DNA from 4 places in the Ruegeria sp. YKSF131 genome. Region 4 is predicted to be linked to each of the others. Evidence: riboswitches for the same ligand, from Rfam matches in the RefSeq annotation. Region 4 holds a riboswitch; each other region holds the start of a gene.
What was found. Region 4 has a riboswitch for cobalamin ahead of AC2FLZ_RS10665 (hypothetical protein). Riboswitches for the same ligand answer to the same signal wherever they lie in the genome.
Positions count from the first base shown of each region.

Region 1 (4,786 bases), on a different contig from region 4:
AACAGTTTGCCGATAGGGCGACTGATTTGCCGGGCAGCCATTCCAGCGTGCCATGCGCACCGATATGGATCAGCGCATCCGCTCCAAGACCTTTGCGCAGCCACAAATAGAAGGCGACATAGCTATGGCGCGGGGTGCGCGAAAGGTCGTGATAGTCGTCATCGCGCAGCTCGGGTGTTCCGCGTTCTGGTTGCAGTGCGACCAGTGCCTTGCCGCGTCGCAAAGCCGTGAAGTGAAACGCGTCATGAGCGAAAATTGGGTCTTGCTCGGGATCGCCCCATACGGTGTGCAGATCGGTGCGCAGGGTCTCGGGCAATTCAGCGAGTGCACTCAGATAATCCTCAAGCGGCCACGATACCCGGGCGTCCAAGAGTGTGTCGGCAATCGGTTCGGCAGCCGTGATGTCGTAGCCTTCACCGTGAAGATCAGACAGCATCGCTTCGGCTGAGGCCAACGCGTCGAGACCGACCGCATGGGCCATCTGCCAGTCTTTGCCTGGATATGTGGACAGTACCAACGCGGGGATCTGGTCTGCCTTGGGTTTGTCATTCAGGGCGAGCCAGCCCGATACCCGGTCGATGATCGCCTCGATCCGGTCCGGCTCGGCCCGATGCGCAAAACGCGAGTATTCCAGATGCGGATCGCGCTTGCCCGGCTCTTTGAAGGAGGCAATGCCTGCTGATATTCGCCCGTCCACTTCGGGTAATACCACATGCATGGCGAGGTCGGCAGGCGACAGGCCGCGTTCGGCCTCGGCCCAAGCCTTGCGTCGCGAGGTGGCGAGGGCGACCTGAAACACCGGCACATCCGCCGCGTCCAAAGGCGACGTGCCAGACGCGCCCTTTCCCGAGAATGAAGTGGCGTTGATGATGGCCGATGGTCTCAGGGCAACGACCTGTTCCCTGAGCCAGTTGGCAGCGGCCGGGGCCTTGAGCGACGGGGCGAACAAACCCACCGCCTGGAGCCCGCGGGCGCGCAAGCTGCGGATCAGGGCCGCGACCGGGGCTGTGTCTGCTGATGTCAGATAAGCGCGGTAGAAGGTTACGAGAATGCGTTTAGCATCGTTCTCGAACGCGGAATCCACCGGGATGACACCTTGTTCCGGGCACCACGCACCGCATTCGGGCACGGTTTTCGCGCCCATCACCGGGCCGGCATAAAGCCCTGCTGCTAACGCCATCTGGGCCAATGCGGCCTGCGCGGCGACTTCTCCGCCGGTATCACAAAGATGTGCCAGCCGCCGCAGGGTCGAGAGGGGCAGGGTCGAATACTCATCCAACCGAGTGTCTTCGCGCCCATCCGCCGGTAAAACGGCCAGCGCGATGCCTTTGGCCTGTGCCAGTGCCAGAACCTGTTGCAACCCGTAAGACCAATAGGGCACGCCACCGATCAGACGGATCAGGATGCCCTTTGCGCCTTCAAGTGTCTGTTCAACATAGGTGTCGACGGACAGTGGGTGTTTCAATGCTGCAAGATTGGCCAGTCGCAAGGTTGGCATCCGCCCCTCAGGTCCGCCGCCGCGATGCCAGCCCGCCGCGAAAGCGCCCAGGTCACTGTCGGAAAAGGACAGCACAACCAGATCGGCTGGGCTTTGGCCCAGATCGGTTGGGGTCTCGGTTTCCTCGAGCCCGTGGCTTTCGCGAAAGACGACGTGCATGACTTACTCGGCAACCTCGGTCACACCCACTAGGATATCACGGATCTCAGCCTCTTTGATGTCGTCATGTTCGGCAATGACGACCAGGCGCGAGCGGCGCTCTTCACCGGGCTCCCACGGGCGGTCGTATTGGTGACGAACCCGTGCGCCGACAGCCTGAACCAGCAGGCGCATCGGTTTGCCAGTGACGGCGGCATAGCCTTTGACGCGCAGGATATTCAGCTCAGTTGCCAGACGTTCAATCCTGGCAACCAGTTCCGCCGGGTCGGTCTGTTCCGGCAACTCGACGATGATGCTTTCGAAATCGTCATGCTCATGATCGTGATGGCCATCGTGATGTGACGGGCGCGCGTCCATGTCATTTTCGGCGGCAGCCTCAAGGCCAAGCACGACGCGTACGTCGACGACACCCTCGGCAACCTCGACGACGGGAAGCGGGCGCGGCGCCTCAGCGGCGATGATCTGTTTAGCTTTCGCGACACCTTCGGGACCTGCCAGATCGGGCTTGGTCAGCAGGATGATATCCGCGCACGAGATCTGATCCTCGAACACCTCGGACAAGGGTGTTTCGTGGTCGATCGAGTCATCAGCCAGCCGTTGGGCATCCACCGCTTCAACGTTCGGAGCAAAGCGACCGGCGGCCACGGCCTCGGCATCGGCCAGCGCAATAACGCCATCAACGGTAATTTTCGAACGGATATCAGGCCAATCAAACGCTTTCAGCAGCGGTTTGGGCAGTGCAAGGCCGGATGTTTCGATCAAAATGTGATCCGGGCGCGGTTCCAGCGCCATCAGCGCCTCGATGGTCGGGATGAAATCGTCGGCCACGGTGCAGCAGATGCAGCCGTTTGCCAGTTCCATGATGTTTTCCGCAGGGCATTCCGGAATCGCGCAGGACTTCAGGATGTCGCCATCAACACCCACATCGCCAAACTCGTTAACAACAATCGCAAGGCGCTTGCCCTGCGGGTTCTGCATCAGATGGCGCACCAGCGTGGTTTTGCCCGAGCCCAGAAAGCCGGTGATCACAGTGACGGGGAGTTTTTCAAGGTTCGACATGATCTCAGGCTCCAATCGGGGGAATGCGCGAGGCGCAGTTTTTGCGGAAATGTTCAGGACGGTCGCGCCATTTCACCAGACCATCGCCTGTGGCCAGATACTTAGTCGCGCCATCGATGATGACATCGACGTGATCGATTTCGTTCAGATTCTCGTAAACAAAGGTCCAGCGATCCGGCCCGCCCCGAAGCACGATGGAACAGCCCTGATCGCAGTTCGAAAGGCATTCGACCGGTTTCAGAATGATGCCATCCGGCAGGACAGCCTGTTCCAGGGCCTTGTGCAACAATGTGCCGGGTCGCTCAGCGTCATCCTCGACGGGCAGACCCCGGCGGCAAGTCGTGCAGACCAGTAGCTCTACCGGTGCGTTCTCGCTCATGTCTCTCATCCCCCCAAATCCTCTTCGCGGGGGACGGGGTTTCATGCGGGCACCACGTCTGCACATGGACCCGACACCGGAACACCCCGCCCGGTTTCAACTTCGGGTGTTGGCAGGTCTCCCGGCTTGCGGATGCCAGAGCGGTCGCTCTGTCGGATGTCCCGCCTTCCCGGCACAGGCCAGTGGCATTGGGCATCCTCTCCGGTCACGGTCGCGGGGGCGGCTGCGTTTGGCGGATGAACCGTTGACGCATTCCCTTTTCATCGGCTGTCGCCGACACCAACGACAGGGACATGCGGCACCGCTGACCCGCTTGTCAAGCGGTTCGCGCGCAACAAATAAGCCAAGGAGAAAAAAGCGACCTGTAGGCGTCGTTCGGCGGCATGAAGAATGTGTTCGGTATGTGGTCGCATGACGGGAAAACGACGAACTTGGAGATGCGTCATATGAAAGTGGGATTTATCGGTCTGGGTAACGTAGGCGGCAAGCTTTCGGGATCCCTTTTGCGCAACGGCATTGATCTGACTGTGCATGACCTGAACGCGGATCTGGTGGCCGAGTTTGTCGCCAAAGGTGCAAAGGCGGCTGAGGGGCCCGCCCAGTTGATGCGCGATTGCGATGCGGTGATCACCTGTCTGCCGTCTCCGGCAGCATCGGATGCAGTGATGCAGGAGATGTTGCCCGAAGTGGGCCCCGGCAAGATCTGGATGGAGATGTCGACCACGGACGAGGCCGAAGTCAAACGCCTGGGAGCCGAAGTCATATCGCGCGGCGGTGCGGCCGTCGATTGCCCGGTTTCTGGCGGGTGCCACCGTGCCGCGACGGGCAATATCTCGATCTTTGCGGGCTGTGACCGGGAAACGTTTGAACGAATTCTGCCGTTCCTGACGACAATGGGTCGTCGGGTTTTGCACACCGGCGAACTGGGCTCGGCCTCGGTGCTGAAAGTGATGACCAATTATCTTGCCACCGCCAACCTGATCACCTGCGCCGAAGCACTGGTTACGGCAAAGGCTGCGGGGATGGATCTGAACACGACCTATGAGGCGATCAAAATCTCGTCCGGCACGTCCTTCGTGCACGAAACCGAAAGTCAGGTCATCTTGAACGGGTCGCGCGATATTTCCTTCACCATGGATCTGGTGAAGAAGGATATCGGTCTGTTTCAGGAGGTCGCCGACCGCGCCGGGGTGCCGCTGGAAATAAACCCGGTGATGATCAACATCTTTAACGATGGTATCGCACGCTATGGCGAACGCGAGCTTTCACCAAATATTATCAAGCGGCTGGAAGAGGCAACCGGCCTGGATATCACCGCCCCGGGCTTCCCTGCCGAAATGACGGATGATGAGCCGGAGGAGCCGGGATACGAGGTTGTGCCACAAGGGCGCGCCTGAACGTAAAGCACATACCAGACAAAATCGCGCCCCTTGAACGAACAGGGGTAGGCAGGAGTTCCGAAAAACACGCCATATCTGGCCCGCAATTCGACAGAATCGCGGGCCTTGAACGTCTTGAAATACCGAGCGTCGCACGCGTGTACTGCGGGGTTAAGTCAGCGATTTGGATGTTGTTGGAGGCGAGTACCGGAATCGAACCGGTGTACACGGATTTGCAATCCAGAAAGAGCGTAAGCAAAAACAACGGCTTATGGGTGCAAAACACCTCCTGACAAAAAGTGAACAAAAAGC
Region 1 is NZ_JBXWQZ010000057.1:4-4,789, reverse strand. It holds gene cobN (cobaltochelatase subunit CobN) at 1-1,657, opposite strand, end outside; gene cobW (cobalamin biosynthesis protein CobW) at 1,661-2,716, opposite strand; gene AC2FLZ_RS17280 (DUF1636 family protein) at 2,721-3,095, opposite strand; cobalamin riboswitch at 3,190-3,394, opposite strand; gene AC2FLZ_RS17275 (NAD(P)-dependent oxidoreductase) at 3,497-4,492, shown strand.
Region 1: another riboswitch for cobalamin. It lies ahead of AC2FLZ_RS17280 (DUF1636 family protein); the one in region 4 lies ahead of AC2FLZ_RS10665 (hypothetical protein).

Region 2 (4,786 bases), on a different contig from region 4:
ATCGCAATGGCCATGCTGTTCTAGTCTATCGCTCGAGTGAAGGCGATTTGGTTCTGGACAATGTTACCAACAGGATCAAAACGTGGAAGGAAACAAGGTATCTTTTCCTACGAATACAGGACCCGATTCACCCTGATCGTTGGGTACAGGTTTCTAGCGGCTAAACCATTGGGTAGACATTGGTTGCCTCTCGCAATTGATGTCACGACCTGCATTGTTCTGGGCGCATAGTTGAGTTTCGATGCTCAGTCCGACTCGTCCATCTGCTTGTGTTTGCACCATTGCGTGTGAACGAATTCGATCCGCGCGCCAGATATCTCGGAGGTGTCGTATTGGCCTACTGTTGGGATTCCGCAAGCCATACACGTAGACAATGGGCGCGTTTCCGCAGCGAAACCTTCCATTTGACCCGCTCAGATTGGAGTATCTCCGTCAAGTAAAGGCCACCGGGTCGAGCGCGTTACGGCGAAGATATCGAACGCCTGATTAGGACGACCATGGAGGCCGTTCATCTACTTTAGGGAAGAACGCAATTATCCCCCAAGGATAAGGGGAAATGCGACGGCTCCGGCACTGCGTCGATGACATTGGAGGAGTTCGAAGACTGGCTGCACCCGGAGATATGCCGTTATCACAACACCCATCACACCGGGTTGCGGCGAGAACCGATGGCGGCATGGGCGATCCTCGGTTGTAGTGACGCAGACAGAAAAGTTGTTAATGCCGAGGCGTTTCGCATCAGCGTACTTCCTTTTGAATGTCGTCGGTTGTCGCTACGCATTCAGTCCCATGATCGGTCGTGGTAACCGAAAGGTAACCATCAAGCACGAACCCCGCTATATGTCCCGGATCTAGACTGTAATTGACGATAGAACGAACCTAGTTACGCGCAACAAGAACCTGTCGCGTCTCGGAATTCGCCTTGGGAGGCGCGGTGCGCGCGGACCTGAAAATAGGCGTGTCATGGCGAGCCGATCCCGGAGGCAATGCTGTTTCAGATTATTGAAGAACAAAGATGTTTCGCGTGAGCTGTTTCCACTTCATCGCCTACCACCTGCTTCAGCTCAGTCTCACGTAGAAACTTAAAAATTTTTTCGTCTGATGGTTGCTTCTTCGCCCTGCCAAATCCCCGTCTCGCACTCGGTGTATTTGCAAAGTTTTCGAGGGCTAGGGCTCATGTGTCCTTCCTGCCTGAGTATGGACTCTTTTCCAGACTTAGAGTCAAAACACGTATTGAAACTGAGCTAACAACCGACCAGCAAATATGAAATCTCAGATGGAAGTTCTCGATCAAGGATCAGCCTGACGCATGTGCCTACCTAACCTCACGCTTTGCAGAACCTGCCGCGACGCGGATTCCACCCTTTATGATCAATTAGCCGCAACGCTGGAGGCATCGGGGGTGCAAGCCGAGTTGCAGCAAGTGGATTGCATGTCCGGTTGTCACCGACCACAGACGTTGGCGGTGCGACAAAGCGGCAAGACCGCCTATCTTTTCGGTGAGGTTACGGTTGTCGATCTTCCGGACATAATGATCTTCATGCGGATGTATGAGGACAGTACTGACGGCGACTTCGCTGACGCCAGGAAGCTAGGTAAGCTACGTTTCAAGGCGATTGCACGTATACCGGCACAAAAAAGATAGCCAACATGCAACTTGCCGACCAAAGCTCCGGTGTCGAGTTTTCAGCTTACAGTTTGTGTTTTTCGACTTAGCCTTCTGCACTGAACGGCTAAAATCTAAACCAAGCCTGCCATTACCTAAGATTGACCGCTGCAGAATACTATGATGTCGCTTTCGTACTTGACGGAACAAAGCACTATGGAACAATAAAGGCTTCTACGGTGTCCAAAGGTGCCTACGCACTGGGACTGAAACGGGAATGAGGACGGTGCACCAAACTACCGCACTGAAGCCTTGACCGCCCCCGCGACTGTGAGCGGCGAGCGGCCTTCCAATACCACTGGCGTAATGGCGCTGGGAAGGGGGAAGTCTGCTGTGACCTGCGAGTCAGGAGACCGGCCGTAGGATGGACACAACATATGCCGTCGGGTGTGACGGCGAGGAGGATTAAAATGACGACAAAAACGATCAAGGCATCCGCCGCTGGCGCATCCTTTCTGCCTGCAGTATTCGCCGTGGTTCTGGGTCTAGGGATCATTACCGTGACTGGCCATGTTCAGGCTTCTGGCCTGCATGACGCGGCTCATGATGTGCGCCACGCAACTGGCTTCCCCTGCCACTAAAACAATGTTCAGTCGTATTCTGACCAGCGGCTTGTTCGCTGGTGCAGCAGCGGGGCTGATTGCCGCCCTTCTGCAGTTGTATTTCGTGCAGCCAGTGCTACTTCACGCCGAGCTCTATGAGGGCGGCGACCTGGTGCATTTTGGCGCTGATCCCGTAACTGCGCATCCCGACCTGCCCGGCATGTTCGCCGAGCCGATGCGCGATGGTCTCAGCATTATCTTCACCATGCTTACCTACACCGGCTATGCGCTAGTCCTGGCGGCGCTGATGTCAGTAGCCGAACGTCAGGGGCATGAGATCAACGGCCGCACCGGCCTGCTTTGGGGTCTTGCGGGCTTTGTCGCCTTCCACTTTGCTCCTGGCTTGTCACTGGCTCCAGAAGTTCCCGGCGTAGCGGCAGCAGATGTGGGAGTGCGTCAGATCTGGTGGACGGTCACCGTTGCCGCAGCCGGCGTAGCCATGTGGCTGATTGCCTTTGGAGGTAACCTGGTAAGCTACCTGATTGCGGCCGTGCTGCTAATGGTACCGCATATTATCGGGGCCCCTGAGCCTGAGAGTTTCTCTGGGCCGGTTCCGACCGAGATCGGGGCGCTTTTTGCTGCCCGGGCCTTCGGCATCGGCATGGCCGCCTGGGCACTCTTAGGCAGTTTCACCGGCCACTTCTGGCAGACAGAAGGCAAGCGCGCAGGCGCTGCAGTCTGATCGCGCTCCTCCATTGCTACCCCGCTGGTTACACCGGCGGGTTTTTTTTATTGAGGATGACAAGATGTCCCGTTCTCTTGCTCTCTTTGCCATCGGACTTGTCTTTGGCGGCGGTGCTGGCTTTGTGATTGCCGCCAGCAGCGGTAGCACCTTTGAGAGCCATGACCATACTGACCCGGCCCAACACGGCGGCAACATGGAGATGGCAGCGCACGACCACTCCGCTGCCACTAATCTGCCTGCCGACAGCGACGCCCCCAGTGTGGCGATCCAGATGATTAAGGATCCTATGGCGGGCTGGAATCTGCGTGTGACACCGCAGAACTTTCGCTTTGCTCCGGAAAATGCCTCCACGGCTGACGTTCCAGGCGAAGGTCACGCGCATGTTTATATCAACGGCGAAAAGCTGGGCCGCCTTTATGCCAATTGGTTACACCTTCCGTCGCTCCCCGATGGCGATGTTGAAGTAAAAGTTTCTCTCAATGGCAACAGCCACAGCCCTCTGATGGTTGAGGGTGTGCCCGTGGAGGCCAAAGTGACCGTGCAGCCTGACGGCGATGACTCCTGATTGACATTCCTGGCTGAGAAGACAACTACGCGGATTCAGCGGGTCTAAGCGGCAAGTACAGCGTGCGCGCGGGTTTTTGCCGCTCTGTATCCAAGGACAGATAAGCTGTTGCAAAGCCGCGCCGAATTCCCGTCTTGTTCCTTTGGCTTGCATCGTCGGAAACCGAAAACATGAAGCAACTACAATGGGCATTTCGGTTCTTTCCATTGCTTTTTTGACCCAGTCCAAAGCAAACTCGATCAAATCAGAGTTCACGCCACCGCGCACCTGATCGACTGGATAAACTAAGCGTTACCTGAAACCTCTTGAAGCTCTAGCTGCTAGAGGCTTTAAGACTCGAATTTGATCGTGAAAATGCGATGCAAATACATTGAACTTGTGAACCAGGCTGAGATCTATGCTGACAAGGCGCTATTTCATTCAATCAACCACTGCGCTGTTTTCCGCGTCTGCGGCCAGTCCATTGATCGCCAAAACATGGCCAACCTCGTCGCAAAAGACCTATTGGGACAGCCAGGTCACGCCATTTGATTACGATCCAGCGACCTCAAATCCATGGGGCGTTCATGACCGTTTTTTACCACGACGTGTCGTAGCAAATGATGGTTTGGTTCCTGGTGACATCCATGTCGATGCGGTCGCGCGCTATCTTTACCATATCGAGGAAGGCGGGACCGCAATGCGCTATGGCGTTGCGATCGCGCGAGGGAACCTTTACGAGCCCGGAACCTATGCTATCCGGCGCAAGGTCGAGTGGCCACATTGGACGCCAACGGCTTCAATGATCGAGCGCAACCCCGAATACGCGGAATTTCGGGATGGTATGGAACCCGGGCCAAGTAATGCTCTCGGCTCTCGAGCCCTTTATCTATACGTTGGAAATCGAGATACATATCTCAGAATTCACGGCACGCCTCAGCCTAGAAGCATCGGTGGTCGCGCAAGTTCTGGATGTGTTAGAATGATCATGGCCCATATCAATGATCTCTACCCACATGTAAGAATCGGCTCGACCGCATATTTATACTCGGCCGAAGATAGCGTCACAGCCCGCTCATAAATTTTGGGCAGCGTAGGTGGACGTCGTCGCCCTCTTTTTTATCAGGCGTCTCGCGCGGCGCAGATCGGAGCGCCATTCGTCGCGCGCAATGGTACCAATGTCGTCTCGACAGGTCCGCTGTGCTCATACCAGAAGCAATTGTCTTCTGGCAAAAGGCGTGCCGTGGCCAGATCCTGCCCCGGCCCTGCCAGCGCAACGACTGAATCTG
Region 2 is NZ_JBXWQZ010000025.1:33,025-37,810, reverse strand. It holds gene AC2FLZ_RS11110 (transglutaminase-like cysteine peptidase) at 1-164, shown strand, start outside; gene AC2FLZ_RS11105 (DUF1636 family protein) at 1,310-1,645, shown strand; cobalamin riboswitch at 1,827-2,042, shown strand; gene AC2FLZ_RS11100 (CbtB domain-containing protein) at 2,077-2,247, shown strand; gene AC2FLZ_RS11095 (CbtA family protein) at 2,252-2,950, shown strand; gene AC2FLZ_RS11090 (hypothetical protein) at 3,015-3,518, shown strand; gene AC2FLZ_RS11085 (L,D-transpeptidase) at 3,916-4,578, shown strand; gene AC2FLZ_RS11080 (hypothetical protein) at 4,620-4,786, opposite strand, start outside.
Region 2: another riboswitch for cobalamin. It lies ahead of AC2FLZ_RS11100 (CbtB domain-containing protein); the one in region 4 lies ahead of AC2FLZ_RS10665 (hypothetical protein).

Region 3 (4,786 bases), on a different contig from region 4:
AACCCACCGAATCGACTGGGTATTCAAACGGCGCGGCATGCCGCTGCAGGTCACCGCCGAATACGGAAACTGGCGCAAGGTTCAGGACCGCGACGGCGCGGGTGGCTGGGTTCACTATGCCTTGTTGTCTGGCGTTCGAACGGTGCTGATCGAATCCGAGATGCTGCCTGTTTATGCCCGCCCCGATCCAGCCTCGCCCGTGAACGCTCATTTCGAGACCGGAGTAGTGGCGCGCCTTGGAACCTGTTCGCAGGACTGGTGCCGGATCACCGCTGGCGGATACCGTGGCTGGACATTGAAATCGAACCTTTGGGGCGTCGATCCTTCCGAAATTCGGGAATAGGCGAAAGACGAATTCCGGTATCCGCGGTTGCGCATCGCCCTGAAAAAGCGCGACAAGGTGTTTGAGTTACCGGCCCAATCGCCGCTTAACTCGACCTAAATGGAGGACGCTATGCGCGCAGTCACTTATTCAGCCTTCGGAGACGCTGTCGATGTCTTGCGTATACAGGATATTCCCCTGATCCAGCCTGAACCAGGTGAAGTCACGGTCGAGTTGTCCTATTCCGGCGTAAACCCCTCGGATATCAAGGCCCGTGCGGGAACCCGGCCGGGTGTCACGGAACCCCCGTTTCCGCTGATCGTTCCGCACAGCGACGGGGCTGGAGTCATCACAGCGGTTGGCGATGGAGTACCCGCGGCGCGGATTGGCCGGCGCGTGTGGATTTGGAACGGGCAATGGCAGCGCGCATTTGGTACAGCTGCCAGCCACATCACCCTGCCCGAATCTCAGGCTGTCGAACTGCCCGAGACAGTGTCACTTGAAACCGGGGCAATTCTTGGAATTCCGGGCCTAACTGCAAGCCATGCGGTGTTCTCGGGCGGCGCACCGGGCGGGCAAACCATATTGATCCATGGCGGGGCGGGCACCGTCGGGTATCTGGCTGTGCAGCTTGCCAAATGGGCCGGAGCCAAAGTGATCGCAACGGCCAGCGCCCGCAACTTTGACCGGGTCAAGGCAGCTGGTGCGGATGTCGTGCTCGACTACACCGGTGAACACCTTTCGGATCAGATCCTCGATGCAAATGATGGGCATGCAATCGGTCGAATCGTCGATGTCGAATTTGGACAGAACCTTGCCACCAACATTGCCGTCATCGCCGAAAACGGCCGTATCAACGCATATGGATCTGCCCGGAATATGACACCTGTCTTTCCCTTTGGACCCATGATGTTCAAGGCCGTGACGCTCGAAGCGGTTCTGATCTACCTGCTGCCCGCGGACTTGCGCGCCACCGCAATAAAGACATTACACAAGGCACTGACTGATGGCGCACTGATCTGCCCCGTTCACAAGGTCTTTACGTTGGAAGAATGCGCTGCGGCCCATGCGCTGGTACAAGAAGGCAACCGTACCGGAGCGGTGTTGATCGATACCAAATGAGGGGCCTTCAAAAAAAATTTACGGCGCTCGCTTTTTTTGCAAAACGCTCTTGAACCCTGCCATCAACAATCGTAGATAGCCGCTCACCGTTGGGGTGTAGCCAAGTGGTAAGGCAGCGGTTTTTGGTACCGTGTATCGTAGGTTCGAATCCTACCACCCCAGCCATGATTTTCCTATATATCACACACCGACGTCCTCGGGGCGGATTGTAGCGCCTTCTCAGCGGCTTGTCTGACGTCAGCACCATGTTGAGACGCGCAGGTTCATGCCCTTGGGAGAAAATGGGAAAGACCCCCGAGTTTTTTCTTGCCGCAGAGTAAGTGTTAAGGTACCCGCGTTTTACCGGTCCCGATGTGGCTAAGAGGGAATCCGAGGTGCCTTTTGGTGCCAACCGGAACTGCCCCCGCAACTGTAGGCGGCGAGCGCTGTCCATTCCGTCACTGGGCCATTTCGGTCTGGGAAGACAGGACAGACAAAGACCCGTCAGTCAGGAGACCTGCCGGTATGAAACCGAAACACACCGGGCGGGGTTGTCCGGGGAGGTTGCCGAAGAAACGCGCCGGGCGGGCTATGTACCACTCTGCGCTCACAGCAGGCAGAAAAGCGTCTGTTGCTTCGGTAAATGCCCATTCACCCGTTCTCTGGTCATTGACACATGGAGATCGATTGTCATGTTTCTACGCACTGGCCTGATTGGCCTTTCCTTGCTGGCTACCAGCGCTGCCGCCGAAGGAAACTTTCCCTTAACCATCGAAAACTGCGGTCACTCGGTCACGTTTGACGCGCCAGTGACGTCGTCAGTCACGGTCGGCCAAGCCGCGACCGAGGTGCTTTATGCGCTGGGTCTGAGTGAGCAGGTTCTTGGAACTTCGGTCTGGTTCAACGAGGTGCTGCCTGAATATGCCGAGGTGAATGCCAAGGTAGAGCGTCTGGCAGACAATGATCCCAGCTTTGAAAGCGTTGTTGCCAAGCGGCCGGGACTGGTCGCAGCGCAATATGAATGGCATGTCGGACCCGAGGGCATCGTCGCCACGCGTGAGCAATTTCACGAACTGGGTATTCCAACTTACGTGATGCCTGCGGATTGCGTCGGCAAAGACAATACGGTCGGCGGCGATGGCACCCGCCTGCAAGCGTTCTCGACCGATACGCTGTATCAGGGTATCGAAGAACTGGCGGCAGCCTTTGATGTGTCCGAACGCGGCACGGACCTGGTTGCCGAGTACAAGGCCCGTGAAGCCGCAGCCGTCGCCAAGGCGCAAGCCGTGAAGCTGGACGATGTGTCCGCCGTATTCTGGTTTTCCTCTCCTGAAATGGAAAGCGATCCGTTTGTGGCCGGGCAGAAGGGCGCACCGGGATACATGATGAGCACATTGGGCATCCGCAACGTCGTCGAGACGGATGAAGAATGGCCAACAGTGGGCTGGGAAACCATTGCCAAGGCCAATCCGACGGTGATCGTGATTGCCAAGATGGACCGCCGTCGCTTTGCTGCGGACGACTACCTGAAAAAGCTGGAGTTCCTGCGCGCTGATCCGGTGACCAGCCAGATGGATGCGGTCAAGAATGACCGGATTGTCGTTATGGATGCGCAGGCCATGGACGCCACCATCCGCGCAATCCCGGCACTGGAGGATCTGGCCGAGAAGCTGGATACCATCGGAAACAACTTGTGAACGAGGTCGCCGCAATCTTTCGGCAGGGTTTCAAGGCCGCGTGCCTAACTGTGCCACTGTTGATTGCGGCGGTCCTTGCGGGCGCGATGATCGGGGAAACCTCGTTGTCGCCCGATTTGGTTCTCTCCGTTCTGGTCAACAAGCTGGCCGGAGCGGACCTGCCCGTCGACCCAATTGATCAGGGTATTATCTGGAGCTACCGGATTCCTCGCGCTCTGGTCGCTGCGTCCTGCGGTGCCGGTCTGGCTGTCGCAGGGGTCGTGTTGCAGGCATTGCTGCGAAACCCGTTGGCTGACCCTTATATTTTGGGCATTTCTGCCGGGGCCTCGACGGGTGCCGTGGCTGTTACCATCGCTGGTTTGGGCGGGGGAGCTTTGTCGCTGTCTTTTGGCGCGTTCAATGGCGCGCTTTTGGCTTTCGGTTTTGTCGCGTTGCTGGCCCGAGCCTCCGGCGCAGGCGGCGGGCGGGCTGCGACGGCGCAAATCGTTTTGGCGGGAATTGCCGGGTCTCAGTTGTTCAATGCGCTAACGGCCTTCATCATCGCCAAATCCGCCAATGCCGATCAGGCGCGCGGGATCATGTTCTGGCTGATGGGAAACCTCAGCGGCGTGCGCTGGCCGGATGTATATCTGGCCATTCCGGTGGCCTTTGCCGGCTGGCTTATTTGCCGCTTTCACGCCAGAGCTTTGGACGCATTTATTTTCGGCACTGATTCAGCGGCCTCGCTGGGCATACCGGTGCGGCGGGTGCAGGCAACCCTGATCTTCGCCACCGCGCTGACAACAGCGGTCATGGTTTCGATCGTCGGGTCCATCGGCTTTGTCGGGCTGGTCATCCCTCATGCTGCCCGGTTCCTTGTAGGACCGGGGCATCGCAGGCTTATCCCAACGGCCGCCTTGATCGGAGCGGTCTTCCTGATCGGCGCCGATATCGTGTCGCGCATCATCATCCCGGGTCAGGTTCTGCCGATTGGGGTGGTTACCGCCCTGATCGGTGCGCCTGCCTTTGCCGTAATTCTGGTGCGCGGCCAGAGGAACGCCCAATGAAGATCGAGGCGCAAAACCTGACATTTTCGGTTCGCGGCAAGACTTTGCTGTCAGACGTATCGTTTGTCGTGGAGCCCGGCGAAACACTGGCTTTGGTCGGACCCAACGGTTCGGGCAAATCAACTCTGATGCGCCTGTTGGCGGGTTTGGCACGTCCGGTTTCGGGAAAAGTCGTCATAGCGGGCCATCCCGTTTCGCATTTGTCGCGCAGACAGATTGCCCAACGGATTGCCATTGTTGAACAACAGGCTGATACAGCCGAACGCGTAACTGCACGGTCCGTGGTCGAGCTGGGCCGCACGCCCTGGCTGTCGGCCTTACGGCCCTGGCGCGCCGAAGATACCAGGCAAGTCGACAAAGCCCTGCAAACTGTGGAAATGGCCGATATGGCACACAGAGAATGGGCAACATTGTCTGGAGGAGAGCGCCAGCGGCTGCACATCGCGCGGGCTTTGGCGCAGCAACCGGGCCTTTTGCTTTTGGACGAACCGACCAACCATCTGGACATACATCACCAACTGTCGATCCTGGACTGTGTTCGAATTCTAAAAGTGACAACGGTGATGGCACTGCACGATCTGAATCAGGCAATGGCCTGTGATCGCGTGGCTGTTTTATCA
Region 3 is NZ_JBXWQZ010000002.1:125,173-129,958, forward strand. It holds gene AC2FLZ_RS01530 (SH3 domain-containing protein) at 1-343, shown strand, start outside; gene AC2FLZ_RS01535 (NADPH:quinone reductase) at 455-1,444, shown strand; tRNA gene AC2FLZ_RS01540 (tRNA-Gln) at 1,535-1,609, shown strand; cobalamin riboswitch at 1,771-1,962, shown strand; gene AC2FLZ_RS01545 (ABC transporter substrate-binding protein) at 2,116-3,120, shown strand; gene AC2FLZ_RS01550 (FecCD family ABC transporter permease) at 3,117-4,166, shown strand; partial or broken gene AC2FLZ_RS01555 (ABC transporter ATP-binding protein) at 4,163-4,673, shown strand.
Region 3: another riboswitch for cobalamin. It lies ahead of AC2FLZ_RS01545 (ABC transporter substrate-binding protein); the one in region 4 lies ahead of AC2FLZ_RS10665 (hypothetical protein).

Region 4 (4,786 bases):
ACATGCCCGAAGGTTGGATAGCGGGCCAGGGCCGTCTGGGCATCCTGCGCCAGCGCGGCAACCGGTGCGCCACCCGCGCCGCGCGGGGGCGATGCATAGGCAGGCGGCGGGGTCGCGTTGGATTGCGTTGCCACCGGGGCCTGCCGGGACATTGACATGCCCCCGCCCGGCCCGCCGGGTGGCGAAGGTGGGGCGTCTTGCAGCCGTTTGATCAGCTCTTCGGGGCTGGGCAAATCGGCGACATGCGTCAGTCGGATAACAGCCATTTCGGCGGCCATCATCGCGTTGGGCGCGGCAGAGACTTCCTCCAGCGCCTGCAGCAGCATTTGCCACATCCGGGTCAGAACCCGCATCGGCAAGGCCTCGGCCATGTGCTGGCCCCGTGTGCGTTCGTCGGGGGAAACCGTCGGGTCCTGGGCCGCGTCAGGTGTGATCTTTACGACGGACACCCAATGCGTGATTTCGGCCAGATCGCGCAGCACGGCCAGAGGGTCCGCGCCTTCCGCATATTGTCCGCTCAGTTCAGTGAGCGCCCCTGCCGCGTCACCGCGCAGGATCATGTCCATCAGGTCCAGAACACGACCACGATCCGCCAGACCCAGCATCGCACGGACCTGATCGGCGGTCGTCTCGCCAGCCCCGTGTGAAATCGCCTGATCCAGCAGTGAGGTCGCGTCCCGGGCCGACCCTTCTGCAGCGCGGGTGATCAGCGCCAGCGCATCGTCGGCGATCTGCGCGCTCTCGGCCCCGGCGATCTTGCGCAGCAGGCCGATCATGTCTTCGGGCTCGATCCGGCGCAGGTCAAAGCGCTGACACCGCGACAGAACCGTGACCGGCACTTTGCGAATCTCGGTGGTCGCGAAGATGAATTTCACATGTGCGGGCGGTTCCTCGAGCGTCTTGAGCAGCGCGTTGAATGCGCTGGTCGAGAGCATGTGAACCTCGTCGACGATGTAGATCTTGTAGCGCGCGCTGGCTGCGCGATAGCGGACACTGTCGATGATCTCGCGGATATCGCTGACGCCGGTACGGCTGGCGGCATCCATTTCCATCACATCGACATGGCGGCCTTCCATGATCGCGATGCAATGCTCGCACTGACCGCAAGGCTCTGTTGTCGGCCCTCCGGTTCCATCCGGTCCGATACAGTTCATGCCCTTGGCGATGATCCGTGCCGTGGTGGTTTTACCCGTTCCGCGAATGCCGGTCATGACAAAGGCCTGCGCAATCCGGTCGGCTTCAAAAGCGTTTTTCAGGGTGCGCACCATGGCATCCTGACCCACCAGGTCGGCAAAGGTTTCCGGGCGGTATTTGCGGGCGAGAACCTGATAGGCGGGGCTGGGCGTGTCTGTCATGTCTACTCGCTCGGATTCGGTGCTTCGGCACAGCGTAGTGGCGGCGGCAGTCCGCGTCCACTGTGGGGCGTGATGATTTTTTGTTTCAGAAACGGGCTGGTTTCCAACTAAACTGGTCCAGCGGATTTAATGGCTCATTTCTTAAAGAGTACCTTGGGGGAGGACGCACTTCATGTCGCAGCTGGTCATTTTTGCTCTGCAGGTCGGAGGCGGAACGCTTGCCCTTACTTCAATGCCCGGGCGTGGCGGGGATTACGTCGGCGATCTGGATATGATTGCGGCGTGGAAACCGGGCCTTGTGATTTCAATGACGACGGATGTTGAAATGCTTCAGGATGGCGCGCAGCACTTTGGCAGCGACATCCAAAGCCGTGCCAGCCGGTGGGTTCACCTGCCGATCGAAGATTTTGGAGCACCGACGCAGGCGGTTCAGAAGGCCTGGCCAGAGGTCAGCGCCACGGCCCGACATGCGCTGTCGGGCGGTGGCCGGGTTCTTGTGCATTGCCGTGGGGGGTGCGGCAGATCCGGGATGATTGTTCTGCGACTGATGGTTGAATGCGGTGAACGCGCCAGCGACGCACTGGACCGCCTGCGGGCCGTGCGCCCCTGCGCTGTCGAAACCGATGCGCAGCTGGCCTGGGCGTCCCGGATCACCCCGGCACAGGTGGAAGTGGGATCAAGCTGACAGCTGCTGGGGTGCGTAGCCGGTTTTCCGAGGCCGGATCGTTGAAACCTCGATCATGGCGCAAGGCGGGTTCGCGACAATGCCCGAGGGCAGCGTGCTGAATGTAGGTCCGAAGATCAAATCGGCATAGGCATCAAGGTCCCGAATTGCCGTATCAGGGTGCGCCCCGCAGAAAACGCGAACGCTGTCGGATCGCGCTCGGATCGTTGCCATGCACCCTTCCGCGCAATGTGATAGCGCGCTGCTGCCTTCAAATTCGAAATCCTCGCTGGTGGCCGAAACCGCCTGCGCCATGGCTTCGGAAATCGAGCGGGCCAGTCGCGCCAAAGCCGGGCAGGTTTTGCCCGTCCGCTGGCACACTGTTGCGCTGTATTCGTGTGACTTTGTCTTCCAGATCATCCTGCGCCCTCCGCGCGTGGTGGGCTGGAATATTGGGGCAGGTGGGACAGCATTTCGCCGTCAGGACCTGCCCGGACACCCCGCCCGAGTTTCGGTTTCAGTTCCGATGGCAGGTCTCCTGACTTGCGGGTCATTGCTCTGCCGACCTTCCCAGCCCATAGGCCAGTGGTATTTCGGCATTGCTTAACGCTTACAGTTGCGGGGGCAGTCGCGGACTTGGTTGATGCCTGCGTGACCAGACAAACCGCACCGTGTTCCCTTTTCATCCCGACCTCTTGTGGGGGCCGGAAACCATCACACAACCGCTAGCGTCTGATCGCGTTCCGAGTCAAGCCGATCTTTAGGCCGGACGTTTGGTCATGCTGGATGCGGTTTACGTTCCGGCCTAGTGTCGTCAGCATCGAAGGCAGGCAAACCGATTGTTTCAGCGAAAGCCGGGAATCATGTTGGATACGGAACAGACGGTGTTGATCGAAGATTTCCGCTTTCCGTCAGGGTCCGTGACCTTGTCGGCGCGGTTGCATCGGCCAGTGGGTGAGCCGGAAACCGTTGTCGTGCTGAACAGTGCCACAGGCGTGCCGCGTGACTATTATCAACACTTCGCGCGATGGCTGGCTACCGAGCGGGGGATAGCTTGCCTGACCTATGACTATCGGGACTACGGGCTTTCTTTGGTCGGTCGCCTGAAAGACGCAACTGCAACAATGGCGGATTGGGCATTGATCGACATGCCAGCGGCACGGGCCGAATTGCGCAGGCGATTTCCTAAGGCGCAGCACTGGACCATTGGCCATTCGGTCGGTGCGATGCTGGGGCCGGTGCAGCCGGATATCAACCAGATCGACCGTATGATCTGTGTGTGTTCGGGGCTGGTGACTTTGAAAGATCACCCATGGCCCTATCGGGGGTTGGCGGGGCTGTTTTGGTATGGCCATGCACCGCTGATGGTGCGGGCGCTTGGCTATCTGCCTGGCAAAGCAATCGGGTTTGGCTCGGACCTGCCAGCCTCGGTATACTGGCAATGGCGCAAATGGTGCACAGCTCCTCTTAGCTACGTTCCCGAGATCGGGCAGAATTTGCCTGATGCGCATTGGGGCAGTTCTGGAACAGCTGTGGATCTGTTCACGTTCGAAGACGACCAGATGGTTCCGCCCGAGGCGGTTTGGCGCCTTGCCGATCTGTATGGCCCCGGGGCCAGACGCCACCTTCTGAAGCCTGCCGAATTTGGGCTGCCGGAGATTGGTCACATAGGCGCATTTGCCCGGCGCAATGCAGCGGTCTGGCCGCGCCTGATCGCCTGATCAGACGCGACGCAGGTTTTCCATAACACCTTGCAGCTATGGCCGTTTGCGAAGCTTCTTGTCCTGCATGACACCGCGGACCATCTTGCCGAACGCCTTGTCCCGCGCCCGCGATTGCGCAACGGTTTCCGAGTTTCGCTGATCTTCGCGCCGCAGCTTGCGCCAACGGTCCAGCCGCGCCGGATCAAGAACGCCCTTGCCTATTGCGTTCTGCACGGCACAGCCGGGCTCGGTCTCGTGCTGACAATCCGAAAAGCGGCAGCTTTGGCCAAGCTCTGTGATGTCCGAGAACACGTTGTCGATCCCGTCCTGAGCGTCCAACAAACGCAATGCGCGCATTCCCGGCGTGTCAATCAGCCAGCCACCGTTACCCATCCGGTGCAACGCGCGCACCGTTGTCGTGTGCCTGCCCCGTGCGTCGTCTTCGCGAATTCCAGAGGTGGCGAGGTTTTGATCCGTCATGGCGTTGCTGAGCGTCGTTTTACCCACGCCCGACGACCCGACCAGCGCGCCGGTCTGGCCTTTGGGGCACCATGCCAGAACCTTTTCGATATCTGCCGGGTCCAGCGCATTGATCGCCAGTACCGACAAAAAAGGGTCCAGAGATTGCACTTGTCCCGAGAAACTGCCGGGGTCATCCGACTGGTCAGCTTTCGTCAGGACAACGACAGGATAACATCCGGCCTGATGTGCCAGCGCCAGATAACGTTCCAGCCGGGGCAGGTTGAAATCGGCGTTGCACGAGCTGACGATGAACAACACATCGACATTGGCTGCTATCAGTTGTGTTGCGGCACCTGTACCGGCAGCCCTGCGTTGCAGCAGGCTGCGCCGGTCCAGAATGTGACGCACGCGGTTTTCGGCGTCGGCAAGGACCCAATCCCCAACGGCATATGAACCGGTCGGATTATCCGGTGTCAGCAAAGGGATATCACCATCCGGGCTCAGCCCGATCAGACGGTCCCGATGTACCGATGCGATACGAAAGGGCGTGTCAGAAGGAAAAACCGCATGCTGCGCGGCAAAGTAAGAGGACCATCCCAGGT
Region 4 is NZ_JBXWQZ010000024.1:8,049-12,834, forward strand. It holds gene AC2FLZ_RS10655 (DNA polymerase III subunit gamma/tau) at 1-1,355, opposite strand, end outside; gene AC2FLZ_RS10660 (protein-tyrosine phosphatase family protein) at 1,528-2,040, shown strand; gene AC2FLZ_RS10665 (hypothetical protein) at 2,032-2,439, opposite strand; cobalamin riboswitch at 2,531-2,749, opposite strand; gene AC2FLZ_RS10670 (alpha/beta hydrolase family protein) at 2,883-3,740, shown strand; gene rsgA (ribosome small subunit-dependent GTPase A) at 3,777-4,786, opposite strand, start outside.